Regions from separate parts of the Nocardia sp. NPDC060255 genome, predicted to be linked through region 1. Evidence: riboswitches for the same ligand, from Rfam matches in the RefSeq annotation. Region 1 holds a riboswitch; the other holds the start of a gene.
What was found. A riboswitch is a leader RNA that binds a small molecule or an ion and turns the genes downstream of it on or off. The one in region 1 is predicted to bind thiamine pyrophosphate.

Region 2: another riboswitch for thiamine pyrophosphate. It lies ahead of thiC (phosphomethylpyrimidine synthase ThiC); the one in region 1 lies ahead of ACFWF1_RS19720 (purine-cytosine permease family protein).

What each region holds. Positions count from the first base shown of each region.
Region 1 covers NZ_JBHXAU010000010.1:61,401-68,492, forward strand. Annotated here, with positions in the region: gene ACFWF1_RS19715 (DUF72 domain-containing protein) at 1-641, opposite strand, end outside; gene ACFWF1_RS19720 (purine-cytosine permease family protein) at 658-2,046, opposite strand; TPP riboswitch at 2,043-2,158, opposite strand; gene ACFWF1_RS19725 (AbrB family transcriptional regulator) at 2,414-3,547, shown strand; gene ACFWF1_RS19730 (DUF4254 domain-containing protein) at 3,640-4,098, opposite strand; gene ACFWF1_RS19735 (hypothetical protein) at 4,505-5,374, shown strand; gene ACFWF1_RS19740 (DUF6401 family natural product biosynthesis protein) at 5,440-5,808, opposite strand; gene ACFWF1_RS19745 (acyl-CoA dehydrogenase family protein) at 6,024-7,092, opposite strand, start outside.
Region 2 covers NZ_JBHXAU010000001.1:51,957-59,048, reverse strand. Annotated here, with positions in the region: gene ACFWF1_RS00295 (oxaloacetate decarboxylase) at 1-165, shown strand, start outside; gene ACFWF1_RS00290 (aconitase/3-isopropylmalate dehydratase large subunit family protein) at 169-1,416, shown strand; gene ACFWF1_RS00285 (3-isopropylmalate dehydratase) at 1,419-1,964, shown strand; gene ACFWF1_RS00280 (YbhB/YbcL family Raf kinase inhibitor-like protein) at 2,041-2,622, shown strand; gene thiC (phosphomethylpyrimidine synthase ThiC) at 2,778-4,427, opposite strand; TPP riboswitch at 4,420-4,528, opposite strand; gene ACFWF1_RS00270 (lipase family protein) at 4,662-6,065, opposite strand; gene ACFWF1_RS00265 (TetR/AcrR family transcriptional regulator) at 6,163-6,852, shown strand; gene fahA (fumarylacetoacetase) at 6,919-7,092, opposite strand, start outside.

The sequences.
Region 1 (7,092 bases):
CCGTGCAGCCGGATGTAGACGAAGTCCGCGGTGACCTCCTCGATCATCGGGAATTTGCCTGCGGTGTCGGCGATTACGAGCGCGATCCGGTGCTTGGTCAGCAGGTCGGTGAACTCCGGCGTGACGAAGCTGGGGTGACGGACCTCCACTGCGTACCGCAGCGGGCGGTCGGCGTCCGTGGTCGTATAAGCCGGATCCACCCGGTGGTCATGCTGTTTCGCGATGTCGGCGGCGTGCGTGGTGGTTCGGGGGAGATGACCGAAGAAGGTGTCGAGCACGTCCGGATCGAACTGGAAATTCGGCGGCAACTGCCAGAGGATCGGGCCCAGTTTGGGGCCGAGGGCGAGCAGGCCGGAGGCGAGGAAGTTCGCCAGCGACTCGTCGCCAGCGCGCAACCGCTTCATATGCGTGATGAATCTGCTGCCCTTCACCGCGAACACGAAATCGTCCGGCGTCTGACCCGCCCAGTTCTGATAGCTCGACGGGCGCTGTAGCGCGTAGAACGAGCCGTTGATCTCGACGCTGTTCATGTGCTGCGACAGGTACGCGAGCTCACGCTTCTGCGTCACACCCTCGGGGTAGAAGACGCCACGCCACGGCGGATACACCCACCCTGACGTGCCGATCCTGACCTCGCCCATCACTCCATCGTGGCAGCTAGGCGGATGCGCCGCCGGCTACCCTGTCCTGCCGCAGTGTCGCGACCCGCCCGACCGCCCACGCGACCACCAAGGCGACGAGGAACGACAGCAGTGACGCGCTCATCCACGCCTGCTTGGTGAAGTGCAGCTGCTCCTGGATGTTCACCCAGAAGTCGGTCCACACGCCGGCGTCGCCCGGGTTGATGAGCTGGTAGACCGAGAGCCCGGCCAGCCAGGCGAGGATCATGCCCCAGCGCGGCGGGGCGTCGTCGGCGGTGTTCCACTCGCCCTTCGCGCGCAGGAAGAAGTCGGCGACGAGCACGCCGAGCAGCGGCACGAACACCGAACCGATCAGGCCGAGGAAGCCGAAGTAGTTGGCCATGTTCAGCTGCAGCGCGAGCAGGGTGATCAGCAGGCCGAGGCCGATCGACAGAATGCGCCGGTCGACGCGCGGGGCGAGGTTCTGGATCGAGACGGCGGTGGAGTACACGTTGGCGAAGGACTGGTCGGCCTCGCGCAACACGAAGACGAAGAAGAACAGTCCGCCGAGGCTGACCTGCAGGAACGGCGAGTACTGGCCGTCGCCGGTGGCGCGCGCAAGCGCGAACAGGCCGAGCGTGTAGGCCACGATCTGCGTGACCGCATACGCCCCGCTGGCCGCGCCGAACGCCGTGCCGGTGCTGCGCGAGTGCCGGGTGTAATCGGCGGCGACCGGCACCCAGGAGATCGATACCGCGAGCGCCGCGTCGGTGGCGATCCAGAAGAGGTTCCAGTCCGCGCCGAACGGGCCGCTGCCGTGCGGGCCAGGGTTTGCCGACAGGTCCGGCAGGCCGGTGCGGAAGAACTGGATGTAGAACCAGATCAGCGCGATCACCACGCCGACCGTGACGAACCGGCGCAACATCCGCACCGAGCCGAGCGGCCAGATGGTCAGGACCGTGGTGAGCACCCCGGCCGCCACCACGTAGAGCCAGTGCGGACCACCACCGAACAGTTCGTCGGCCGCGTCACCGATGACGATCAATTCGAAGGTGCCCCAGCCGATCAGCTGGGCGATGTTCAAAACCGTTGGCAGATAACTGAGTTTCGCGCCGAACAGGCCGCGCAACAGCACCATCGCCGGCTTGCCGGTCTTCGCGCCCGGCACGGCCGCCAAGCCGAGCATCAGACCGCCGACGACGGTGCCGACGATCATCGCGAGGATGCCCGCGGAAATGGAGATCTGCGGTGCGCCGTCGGAATTCGGTGCCAGCACGGTGTACGCGCCGGAGAAGGCGATGAGGCTGACACCCAGGTTTGCCCAGAATGCGCTCTGGTCCCAGAAGGACAGCACCTTCGGGGCGGGCTCGTCGAGGGTGAAGGGGGCCTCGTGCCGTTCGGAGTTGTGCAGGGTCGATGCAGACATGCCCGAAACGCTCTTCCTACGCCGGCATTACCCGGACAGGTTCATGCGGTCGGCGAAGCGCTGGGGTTCGCCCTCTCAGCCCGGCCTTGCCCGAGCTCCCGCGGTGGGGGTGGTTCGGGCGAATCGTACACGCTGCGGCCCGGCGGCCCGGGCGATCCGGACAGCGAAGCTGGCAAACAGCTGTGAGCTGCGAGTTCGCTCGAGTTGCTACGGTGGATATCGGGTACAGTCCGAAGATCTGCGTGACTTAGGAAATGTCCGCTCTGAACAGGCAATTGGCGCCATGCGGCCGGGATCACACCGTCCGTTAACTTTGATAACGGAGTCGTTACTGTTTGTTCATTAGCTGGGGCAAGGATTACTAGGTATGACTCGGAGGCAAGTGATCGGATGGGTAGCTCTGCTGGCCTCGGTGCTTGCCGGGGCGGAGTTACTCAATCGAGTGCATTTTCCCGCACCACAGATGATCCTCGCGATCGTCGTCGGCGGCGCGCTGGCGTTGGCCGGGAAGTTGCCCGCGCCGATGCCTCGGCAATTGACCTGCGGTGTGCAGTCCATGCTCGGTGTGTTGATGGGCAGTTATCTGGAGATCTCGCTGCTGTCCAGCATCGGGTTGGCGCTGATCCCGGTGCTCGCGGTGACGGTGGCGACGCTGCTGATCAGCCTGCTGGTCGCGGTGGTGTTCGCCCGCTTCGCCCACGTGGAATTGCCGACCGCGACGCTCGGCCTGCTGGCCGGTGGTTCCGCGGCGGTGGTGGCGGTGGCCGACGATATGGACGCGGATCCGCGCCAGGTGGCGTTCATGCAATACCTGCGGGTCGCGCTGGTCGCGGTGAGTGCGCCCGCTCTCGGTGCGCTGCTGAACCACAGCGGCGATGGCATGAGCACCGAGCACGCGACGCTCGGCGCCTCGGTCACCAATCCTGATCTGCCGTTCTGGATGATCGTCGGCCGCGGTGATCAGGTCGCCGGGTTGTCCATCGCGGTCATGCTGTGCGTCGTCGGCACCAAGCTGGGCAAACGGCTCAGCCTGCCCAGCCCCGCGCTGATCGGGCCGATGCTGATGACCGCGGCGCTCACCGCGTTCGGCGTCAGCCACGGGTACGCGCCGACGAACCTGTTCAAGGATCTGCTGTTCGTGCTCATCGGCTTCGAGGTCGGCACCCGCTTCACCCGGACCGTCGTCCGCGAGATGGCACGGATGATCCCCGGCATGACGGTCACCATCGTCGCGCTGTCCGCCATCGTCGCAGGCCTGGCCTTCGCGGTCGCCACCTTCGTCGACCTCGAGCTGTCCGATATCTACCTGGCCACCACGCCCGGCGGTATCAACGCCGTGCTGGCCACCGCCGAGTCGATGGACGCCAACCTGCCGCTGATCACCTGTGTGCAGAGCATGCGCCTACTGCTGATGGTGCTGATGCTGCCGTTGCTGGCCAAGGGGATGCGCTGGTTCTCGGCGCGGCAACTGTCCATGCGAGAACCCGAACTAGTGGTCTGACCCGGCCTGCGCGGACACCATCCGGCCGGTTGCCTGCCGTTCTCCTCGTTCGACGCGAAGATTGTCCGTCCAGACCGGACACCCCTGCGCCACTAGGCTTTTCGCACCGCACCCACAATGAGATCCGTCCACTCGTCCGCCAGCGAGGCGAGCCGATACCACGCCGCGTGCACTCGGACATCGGACACTTTCTCGGCGGTGTGCAGCAGATGGCTCGCGTGCGCGTGGGCCGCGGCCATGCGGTCGACCGTGGCGCCGAGAGATTCGGTGCGCAGGTGCTCGGTGCAACTGCGGCGGGGCAGCTGGGTGGCCACCCAGGTATCGATGGCGGCGACCAATTCGGCGCGGCGGCAATCGATTCCGGCGGCCGCGAGCGGATTGCCGCGGCGCTGCCGGTGCAGGACGGCCAGCCTGCGGGCCCAGCCGATCAGCGGATGCTCGGCGTTCGGATCGCCCTCGCGGCTGCCGAAGGCGGCGACCAGTTCCCGTTGATCCGGCAGCGACCGAGCGGTGCCTCCGGTGGCCGGCAGCGCGCGATCACGCACGAACATCGCGGGCTCCCGGCGGCTGGTGATTCGTATCAGCGGCTGACAAGGTCTTCATCGTGCACCTCCGGGTGACGTCAGGCGGGAGGCATTGCCCTGATGCCGAATCCGAGATAAGACTGCGCCCCTTACCTCGGCGTGTCGGTGACATCGAGATGGCACCGTGATGACAGGTCGTAACAATCTTCTCCTCATCGCGTGGGACGGGTTGTGAGGAAGACCGACCAGTCGGGGGTGGCCGGAGTCGAGAGTACGGCTTCGGGTCACGGTTCGAGCGACCGGTCGCGCCGAAAGCCGCAATGTGGCAAATTATCTGCAAACGGAAGGTTCGAGTTATGCGGCCGGGGTATAACCGGCGTTGAAGCAGCCTCGGCAAACCGCCCTGGCTTAATCGGATAGCGAAGGGACGGGCATGTACACCTCCAGTTTGGCTATCGATTTCCAGAAGGGGTTCTCGGACGCGTGGAGTTCGGTGGCCACGTTCGTCCCCAAGCTGGCCGGATTCATCGTCATCTTGCTCATCGGCTGGATCGTCGCGAAGGTCGTTTCGACGATCGTGGACAAGGTGCTCGACCGGCTCGGCTTCGACCGCCTGGTCGAGCGCGGCGGCCTCAAGCAGATGATGTCGCGCAGCCGCTACGATGCCTCGGACCTGCTGGCGAAGCTCGCCTACTACGCAATCCTGTTGATCGCCCTGCAGCTCGGTTTCGGCGTGTTCGGCCCGAACCCGGTGAGCGATCTGCTCGACGGCATCGTCTCGTGGCTGCCGAAGGCCGCGGTCGCGATCATCATCGTGGTGATCGCGGGCGCGATCGCCTCCGCGGTGCGTGACCTGGTCGGCAACATGCTCGGCGGCTTGTCCTACGGCGCGATGATCGGCCGGGTCGCCGCGGTGTTCATCTGGGGCGTCGGCATCGTCGCGGCGCTGAACCAGATCGGGGTGGCCACGTCGGTCACCATGCCGATCCTGATCACGGTGCTCGCCACCATCGGCGGCGTCCTGGTGGTCGGCGTCGGCGGCGGCATGGTGCGGCCGATGCAGCAGCGCTGGGAGAACTGGCTGAGCGGGCTGGAAGAGGAGATGCCCGCGGTGAAGGGGCATGCGGAGGCGTACTCGCGTGGCCGTGAGGACGCGTCGCGCGAGCAGCTATGGATGGATCAGCAGGCCTCGCGCGGCCAGCACGCGCAGCAGTGGGATCAGGGCGCGATGCAGGGCGGCGGCGGTTCGTACGAGCAGTCCGGTGAGTACATGGGCTACCGCGATCCGGGCGAGCGGCGCTAGGCCGAACGACGAACGCGTCCGCCGTGGGCTCCGGCCTGCGGCGGACGCGCTATGTCAGGGGCCGATCAGGCGAATTGCTGAGACTGGTGCAGGCACACGCTCGCCAGCCGCAGCTGGACCCAGTCGGCGTTCGCCCAGCCGCCGAGATCGCCCGGTGCCGCGCCGGTCATCCCGTGCTCGGCGGCGGCCTCGCGCACCTGATCGAGGAGGCCGCGGGCGTAACCCGCGAGCAGCACGCTCATCGGCACCCGCGCGGCGCCCTCGACGCCGAGCTCGAGGATGTCGCGCACGGCCGCGGCGTGCTGATCCAGCGCCGCCGACAGCGCGGGCAGTTCCGCCGCCGCGGCCAGCGCCGGTACCCCGTGCGTCTTGTGCAGGCGGGTCAATATCTTGCGCGCCGACACTTCGAGCAACGCGGGGCCCAGCAAAAACATGTTCCTATGCTAGCAATCGGCGAGTCTTTATAAAACTGTGACGCTTGACCCAGTCTGTTTTGCCGGATAAGTGTGTTCCAGCAAACTTGCCGCACGAAAATCATTGTCGGCGAACCAGTTTCCCGGCCACCGCCGATAAATGCGACCGTTCGGTATTTATAGGTCGATCGCTCGGACTTTAGATGGCCGGGAACTGGTTCGCCCGACGCCGCTCGCTACCGGAACGCGTTGGCGTCGGTCAGCGCGCGGCCGAGCACCAGCTGATGCACCTCCGCCGTGCCCTCGTAGGTGAGCACCGACTCCAGGTTGTTGGCGTGACGCAGCACCGGATAGTCCAGCGTGATGCCGTTGGCGCCGAGGATGGTGCGGCACTCGCGGGCGATCGCGATGGCCTCCCTGGTGCTGTTCAACTTGCCCGCACTCACCTGCTCGGGAGTCACCGTGCCGCGATCCTTCAACCGGCCCAGGTGCAGGGCGAGCAGCTGCCCCTTGCCGAACTCCAGGGCCATGTTCGCCAGCTTCGCCTGGGTCAGCTGGTATCCGGCCAGCGGCTTGTCGAACACCTCGCGGGTGCGCGCGTATTCGATGGTCGAGGCCAGGCAGTCGCGGGCCGCGCCGAGCGCACCGAAGATGATGCCGAACCGCGCCTCGCTCAGACAGGCCAGCGGCGAGGCGAGCCCGCGCGACTCCGGCAGCACGGCATCGGCGGGCAGCCGGACATCGTCGAAGTCCAGTTCGGCGGTCACCGAGGCGCGCAGCGACAGCTTGCGATGCATCTCGCGCGCGCTGAATCCGGGCGTCCCGGCGGGCACCAGGAAGCCGCGGATCACCTGCCTGCCCTCGTCCTCGGTCTGCGCCCAGACCACCGCGATATCGGCCACCGAGCCGTTGGTGATCCACATCTTCGAGCCGTTGAGCACCCAGTCCGTGCCGTCGCGCTTGGCCCTGGTCCGCATGCCGCCGGGGTTGGAGCCGAAGTCGGGTTCGGTGAGTCCGAAGCAGCCGAGCGCGCGGCCGGCCGCCATCTCCGGCAGCCACTGCTGCTTCTGCTCCTCCGAGCCGTACTTGTGGATCGCGGTCATCGCCAGCGAACCCTGCACCGACACCATGCTGCGCACGCCGGAATCGACGGCCTCCAGTTCCTGGCAGGCCAGGCCGTACATCGTCGCCGACATGCCCGCGCACCCGTAACCCTCGAGATGCATGCCCAGCAGCCCGACCTCGCCCAGTTGCGGTGCGATCTCGCGAGCCGGGAAGGTGCCCTCCTCGAACCAGTCCGCGATG
Region 2 (7,092 bases), on a different contig from region 1:
CTGCCACTGGGTGCCGCGACGTTCGCCATGCTGACCGGCCTGGCCGAACTCCTCGGCCGCGATCCGTCGCCGTGGCTGCCCGCCGAACCCGCCGAGTTCTTCGATCTGCTCGGCTTGGCCGAATGGTCCGAGCTCGGCGAGCGTTTCCGTTCGGAAGGAGCCTGAACCATGGGCATGACCATGATCGAGAACCTGCTGGCCCGCAAAGCCGGTGTCGCACAGGTTCGTCCAGGTGACATCGTCACCGTCGATGTCGACATGTGCGTCATGATCGACCTGCAATTCGCGACGCTGTGGATCCCGCCCAGCCGGATCCACAATCCGGACAAAGTCGCCGTGATCATGGACCACGCGGTCCCGGCACCCACACTCGAGGACGCCGAGGGCGGACCGAAGGCACGAAAGTTCGTCGCAGACTTCGGAATCGAGAAGTTCTTCGACGTGGGCCGCCACGGCATCTGCCACCAGGTGATCGCCGAGAACGGTCTTGCCCGCCCCGGCGAAGTGCTGGCCTGCACCGATTCGCACACCTGCGCCGGTGGCGCCTACAACACCGCCGCTCGCGGCTTGGGGCCCGCCGAGCTGTACTCCATCCTCTGCACCGGTTCCACCTGGCTCCAGGTCGCGCCCACCATCCGCTACGAACTCAACGGCCAACTCCCCGAGGGGATCAGCGGCAAAGACGTCTTCCTCTCCATCGCCGACACCTACGGCGACGCCACCAACCAGAACCTCGAATTCGGCGGCTCCGGCCTGGCGAGCATCCCACTCAACGACCGCCGCACCATCGCCACCCAGGCAGCCGAAATCTCCGCTGACTTCGCCACTTTCGGTGTCGATGACGTGCTGCGGGAGTTCCTCACCGACAGGGGAGTGCGCGACTTCGAGCCCGCCGACGCCGACTCGGACGCGGAATACCTCGCCGTCCGCGCCATCGATCTGGCCGGTCTCGAACCCTATGTCGCACGGCCGGGCACGGTGAGCCACAACGGATTACCCGTATCCCAGATCGAACGGCGCACCATCGATCAGGCCTTCATCGGCTCCTGCGCCAATGGCCAACTCGACGATCTGCGGATCGCCGCGCGGATCCTGCGTGGCAGGACCGTCGCGCCCGGGGTGCGGTTGTTGGTGACTCCGGCTTCGCAGCAGGTCTACCGCGACGCGATGCGCTTGGGTTATCTCCAGGACATCGCCGATGCCGGTGGCGTGGTCACCAATTCCACCTGCGGGGCGTGTTTCGGCTACCACATGGGCGTCGTCGGCTCCGGTGAAGTCTGCCTCACCTCGAGCACTCGAAACTTCAAAGGCCGCATGGGAAGCACCGAAGCCGAAATCTATCTGGCATCCCCGGCCACCGTCGCCGCGTCGGCCGTCGCCGGGTACATCACCGACCCCCGGAGGGTGACCGCATGACCATCACCGGCCGGGTCTGGGTCTTCGGCGACTCCATCAATACCGACGCCATGTACCCGGCATTCGCGATGAAGCTCGACATCCCCGAAGCCGCGAAGCATGTCTTCTACGAAATCCGTCCTGGGTGGACCGACCTGGTCGAGCCCGGCGATATCGTCCTCGCGGGCAAGAACTTCGGTGTCGGATCCTCCCGACCGGTCGCCGCACTGTTCCGCAGCCTCGGCATCGCGGCACTGATCGCCGAGGAATTCAACTCCCTATTTTTCCGCAATGCCATCAATTCGGGCTTGCCCGCCCTGACTGCTCCCGGGGTCACGCAGATCTTCTCCGACGGCGACGAAGGCAGCTTCGACTTCGCGACCGGGACCTACCGCAACGACGTCACCGGCATATCGGGCCAGGCACCGCCGCTGCCGCCGCTGATCCTCGAGATTCTCGCCAGCGGTGGTGTCCTGGCGCGTCTTTCCGAGCAGGGGTATCTGCCGATCGAACTACTAGAGGTGTTTCGGTCGGGTGCTATACCCGTCGACAGCGGATCCGGAGCGTGACACCGAACCCGAAACGCCGCTCCTGAACAACTCACACCGCACCTCACCCTCGTGCTCGCTGACCAACGGAGTTCACATGATCAAACACCCGATTGGGCGTCTGTTGCGACCCGTCCGCGCGGGTATCGACAAGATTGCTGCACATCGCCCGGCCGCCCGCGATGCGCCGGCGCTCATCACTCTAACGAGTACAGCCTTCGCCGACGGGACGCCAATCCCGCAACGGCATGCCGGTAAAGGCGTTGGGGATGACATCTCGCCACCACTGAAATGGGCAGGCGTCCCAGCGTCAACAGTCGAGCTGGTGCTCATTGTCGAAGACCCCGACGTTCCGTTGCCACGCCCGATCGTGCACTGCCTGGTCACCGGTATCGATCCGCAGGTGAACGAGCTCCCCGAAGGTGTCCTCAACCTCGAGCGCGGCCAAGTCTCGAACGACCTGCCGTTTCATATCGGCGTCGGCGCTTTCAAACGCCGGGGATATGCAGGTCCACGCCCTATCCCGGGACACGGTCCGCATCGCTATGTCTTCCAGATCTTCGCACTCGATACCACGAGCGGACTCAGAGGTGATGCGACGCTCGCCAAAACACTGCTTGCCATCAACGGGCACGTCATCGCCCGCGGAGAGCTGACCGGGACCTACGAACGTAGCTGAGGCCCTTGCACTTCCGACTACCTCAGCAGTGCAAGCAACACGCGCAACAGCACCGCCAACGACGTCAGCCCACTGGCCCCGAATCGACGTGTCGTCACGCCCGGCTCCCGCAGCTGCGCGGGAGCCGGACGTGTTGCTGGACGGGCGAACTCGACCTACGTGACGATCGGCAGGTAAACCGCGTTCCCGCTGTCGGCGAACTCGGCGGACTTCTCCGCCATCCCGGCCTCGATCGCCGCCACATCGGTGAGCTGGTTGCGGGCGGCGTACTCGCGCACGTCCGCGGAGATGCGCATCGAGCAGAACTTCGGCCCGCACATGGAGCAGAAGTGCGCGGTCTTGGCGGGCTCGGCGGGCAGGGTTTCGTCGTGGTATTCCCTGGCCGTGTCCGGATCCAGCGACAGCGCGAACTGGTCGCGCCAGCGGAATTCGAAACGCGCCTTGGACAATTCGTTGTCCCGGTCCTGTGCGTGCGGGTGCCCCTTGGCCAGGTCGGCGGCGTGCGCGGCGATCTTGTAGGTGATCACGCCGACCTTGACGTCGTCCCGATTGGGCAGCCCCAGATGTTCCTTCGGGGTGACGTAGCAGAGCATGGCCGTGCCCGCCTGTGCGATGATCGCGGCGCCGATGGCCGAGGTGATGTGGTCGTAAGCGGGCGCGATATCGGTGGCGAGCGGGCCGAGGGTGTAGAACGGCGCCTCCTCGCACAGCTCCTCCTCGAGCCGCACGTTCTCCACGATCTTGTGCATCGGCACGTGCCCCGGGCCCTCGATCATCACCTGCACGCCAAAGGATTTCGCGATCTTCGTCAGCTCGCCGAGGGTGCGCAGCTCGGCGAACTGCGCCTCGTCGTTGGCGTCGGCGATGGAGCCGGGCCGCAGGCCGTCACCGAGGGAGAACGTCACGTCGTACTTCGCCAGGATCTCGCACAGTTCCGCGAAGTTGGTGTACAGGAACGATTCCTGGTGATGCGCCAAACACCAAGCGGCCATGATGGATCCGCCGCGCGAGACGATGCCGGTGACCCGCTTGGCGGTCAGCGGCACATAGCGCAGCAGCACGCCAGCGTGCACGGTCATATAGTCGACACCCTGCTCGCACTGCTCGATCACGGTGTCGCGGTAGATCTCCCAGGTGAGCTTGGTCGGATCGCCGTTCACCTTCTCCAGCGCCTGATAGATCGGCACGGTGCCGACCGGGACGGGGGAGTTGCGCAGGATCCACTCGCGGGTCTCGTGGATGTTCTTGCCGGTGGACAGGTCCATGATGGTGTCCGCGCCCCAGCGGGTCGCCCACACCATCTTCTCCACCTCCTCGGCGATCGAGGACGAGACGGCCGAGTTGCCGATGTTCGCATTGATCTTCACCAGGAACTTCTTGCCGATGATGGTCGGCTCCAGCTCCGGATGCTTGTGGTTGGCGGGAATCACCGCGCGACCGAGGGCCACTTCGTCGCGTACCAGCTCCGGTGTCACACCTTCGCGGGCAGCGATGAAACGCATCTCGGGCGTGATGATGCCCTGGCGCGCCCAGGCGAGCTGGGTCGGCGGCCCGTCGACCTCGGGCTTTGCCCAGGTGTCACGCAATTTCGGTAGGCCCGACTCCAGATCGATCTGGGCTGTGTCGTCGGTGTACGGGCCGGAGGTGTCGTAGACGTCGAAATGCTCACCGTTCGTCAGATTGACCCGACGGACCGGAATGCGCAGCCCGTCCACCTCGGTGTAGTGCTTGACACTGCCTTCGATGGGTCCGGTGGTGACGGTGTCGATGATCTCGGAGCCGTCTTTGGACGTAGCAGTAGCCATGATTGTTCCTCCCTACGCCGGCATTACCCGGTCAGGTTCATACGGTCGACGGCCCTAGCCGTCCTCTCAGCCCGCTGGTGCGAGCCCCCGTTGGCGGTGTGAAATTTTCCAGGCCGAGACTACAGCCACATCCTGTGGGTCGCCCCATGATCGGACGAGCTCCGCCCCGCGGACCCGAAAAAGCTTGGCCCCCGACCGGACATTCCGGTCGGGGGCCAGGCAACGGGCGGGCGATCAGCGCTCGCGTGGGCCGATCGGGAAACCCAGCGCGCCGAAGGTGGCGTTCAGGTTGATCTCGATCTGCGTGAGCAGGGCGTTGAAGTCGGCCAGCATGGACACCACGTTGTCGGTGCGGCAGCCGACCTGGTCGGGTGCGTTGGGCGCGAGCCGCGCCTTCAGCCAGTTGAGCGTGCCCGCCATGCCGAGCGACGGCAGGCTCAGATGCTCGCTGAGATGATCGCGGGTATAGATGACGGACGCGCCACCGGCACACCACTGCTGGTCGAGCCGGTCATTGGTCCAGACCGGCACCGCTTCGTCGAAAACGCCCTGGTACAGGAAGATCGGCGCGGTGGGGATGTTGCGTCCGAGCACCGTCTGCTCGAAGGTCTCCTTGATCTCGGGAACCTGCAGGAAGTCGGGAATCGGAATGGTCAGCAGTCGCCCGTAGTCGACGAACATCTGGGTGACCGCGTTGCGCGGCAGGCAGGTGCGCTCGGTCCGGTCCATCAGCGCCTGCCCCTCGGGCGTCAGGTACCGGTCGGCCGCCTCCTTGAATTTCGGATAGGCCTTGCGCAGTGAGGAGATGCCGATGCCGATCAGCGACGAGAACATCGACCCGTTGACGTGCAGCAGCGACACCACATCCGAGGTCGGCGCGCCGAGGGCGATCCCCTTGACGTTCAGTTCGGGTGCGTAGGTCGGCTGCATTTCGGCGGCCCAGCCGGAGCCCATGCCGCCGCCGGAGTAGCCCCACAGGGCGACCGGGGTGTTCGTGCCGTCCAGGCCGAGCGGTTGGAAACCTTCGGCGGCGCGGATGCCGTCGAGGGTCAGGTATCCGGGTTCCTTCGGCACCGTGAGGTGACCGTCGAGTCCCTCGTAGTCCGGCACCGAGATCGCCCAGCCCTGGCTGATCAGCCCGGCGATCGCGATCAGTTCGCTCTGCGAGTGGATGCCCTCGAGCCCGGCCAGGCCCGAACCCTGTTGCAGCACATACGACGGCGAGCAGTCGTTGCTCGCGCTGTCGTAGTAGAACTGCAGCGAGACCAGCGGACGGGACCGATTCGGATCCGCGCCCGCGGGCAGGATGACCGTGGTGACGGCGACGGTGGGCTGTTCGTTGAGATCGGTGGTGCGGTAAAGCAGCTGCCAGGAACGCACATTGAGCGGCAGCGCGGTCAGGACCGCCAGGTGCACCTCCCGCGATCGGAGAATCGCGCCGGGTGCTTGGCCTTCGAATCCTTCGGGGGGTTGGTAGAACGAGTCCTCGTTCGGGAGTGGCTGTGCGGCGGCGGGCGCGGGCTGGACCGCGCCGTTCAGCAGCACGGTGGCCATGGCGATCGCCATCGTCACCAACACGGCCACCGTACGTTTTCCGGTCCGCGGGCGGCCGGTCGGATCACCATTGATCACTGACACGTATGCGTCCTTCCTCATCAACGTGACAGCGATTACAGCATGAGAACCTGTTACTAACAAGAACTCTTTTTAAAACCTATCGAGCTATGGTCGAGGTATGACCCGCAGCAAATCCGCCGCGCGGCCTGCCGAGGGGCCGGCTCGCCGCCGGATCCGTGGACTCGACGCCGAACAGCGCAGCGCCCAGCGGCGCAATCAGCTGCTCGACGCGGCCACCGAACTGTTTGCCGAGCACAGCTATTCGGGAACATCGATCGAGCAGATCTGCCAGCGCGCCTATGTCGGAACCAAAGGGTTCTACGACCATTTCGACAGCAAGGAAGCGTGCTACATCGCGCTGCTCGAACAACTCACCGCGCAGATCCAGCAACGGGTGATCACCGGCGCCGTCGCGGCCGCCGAGCTGGCCTGGCCGCAGCGGGCCGCGCCGGTGATCGCGGCGTTCGTGCACGCCATCGCCGACGACCCGCGCCTGGCCAAGGTGACTTTCGGTGAGGCGGGCGGTATTTCGCCGACGGTGGAGCGGATTCGGCGCAGCAACCGGCGGTGGTCGGCGGCCTTCCTGGACCGGGAGTGGTCCGGCGAACCGGCGAGCGATCCCGGTGTGCAACGAGCACGGCTCGCGTTGGCGCTGGCCGCCATCGGCGGCATGTTCGAGCTCGTCGCGGACTGGCTGCACCATCACGACGACGGTGGCACGCCGGACGGCAAGGACCTGCTCATCGAGGACCTGACCGGGTTCATCGCGGTGGTCTACGCGGGCCGGGGAGCCGTTGCGGGACAATAGATCATCGAAAACGACGCGAGTCGGGCCGAGCTGATCGGCCCGACTCGCGTCGTTGTGCTGTGCTGCTTATCCGCGCGGGCGCGCGGGCTGGATGCGGCCCCTGACCTCACCGAGGCCGATGCGCCGCACGTCGGGACCGGGCGCGGACGCGGTGATGACCACCTCGTCGCCGTCCTCCAGGAAGGTGCGCTTTTGGCCGTTCACCAGCACGGGTTCGCTACCGCCCCAAGACAGTTCGAT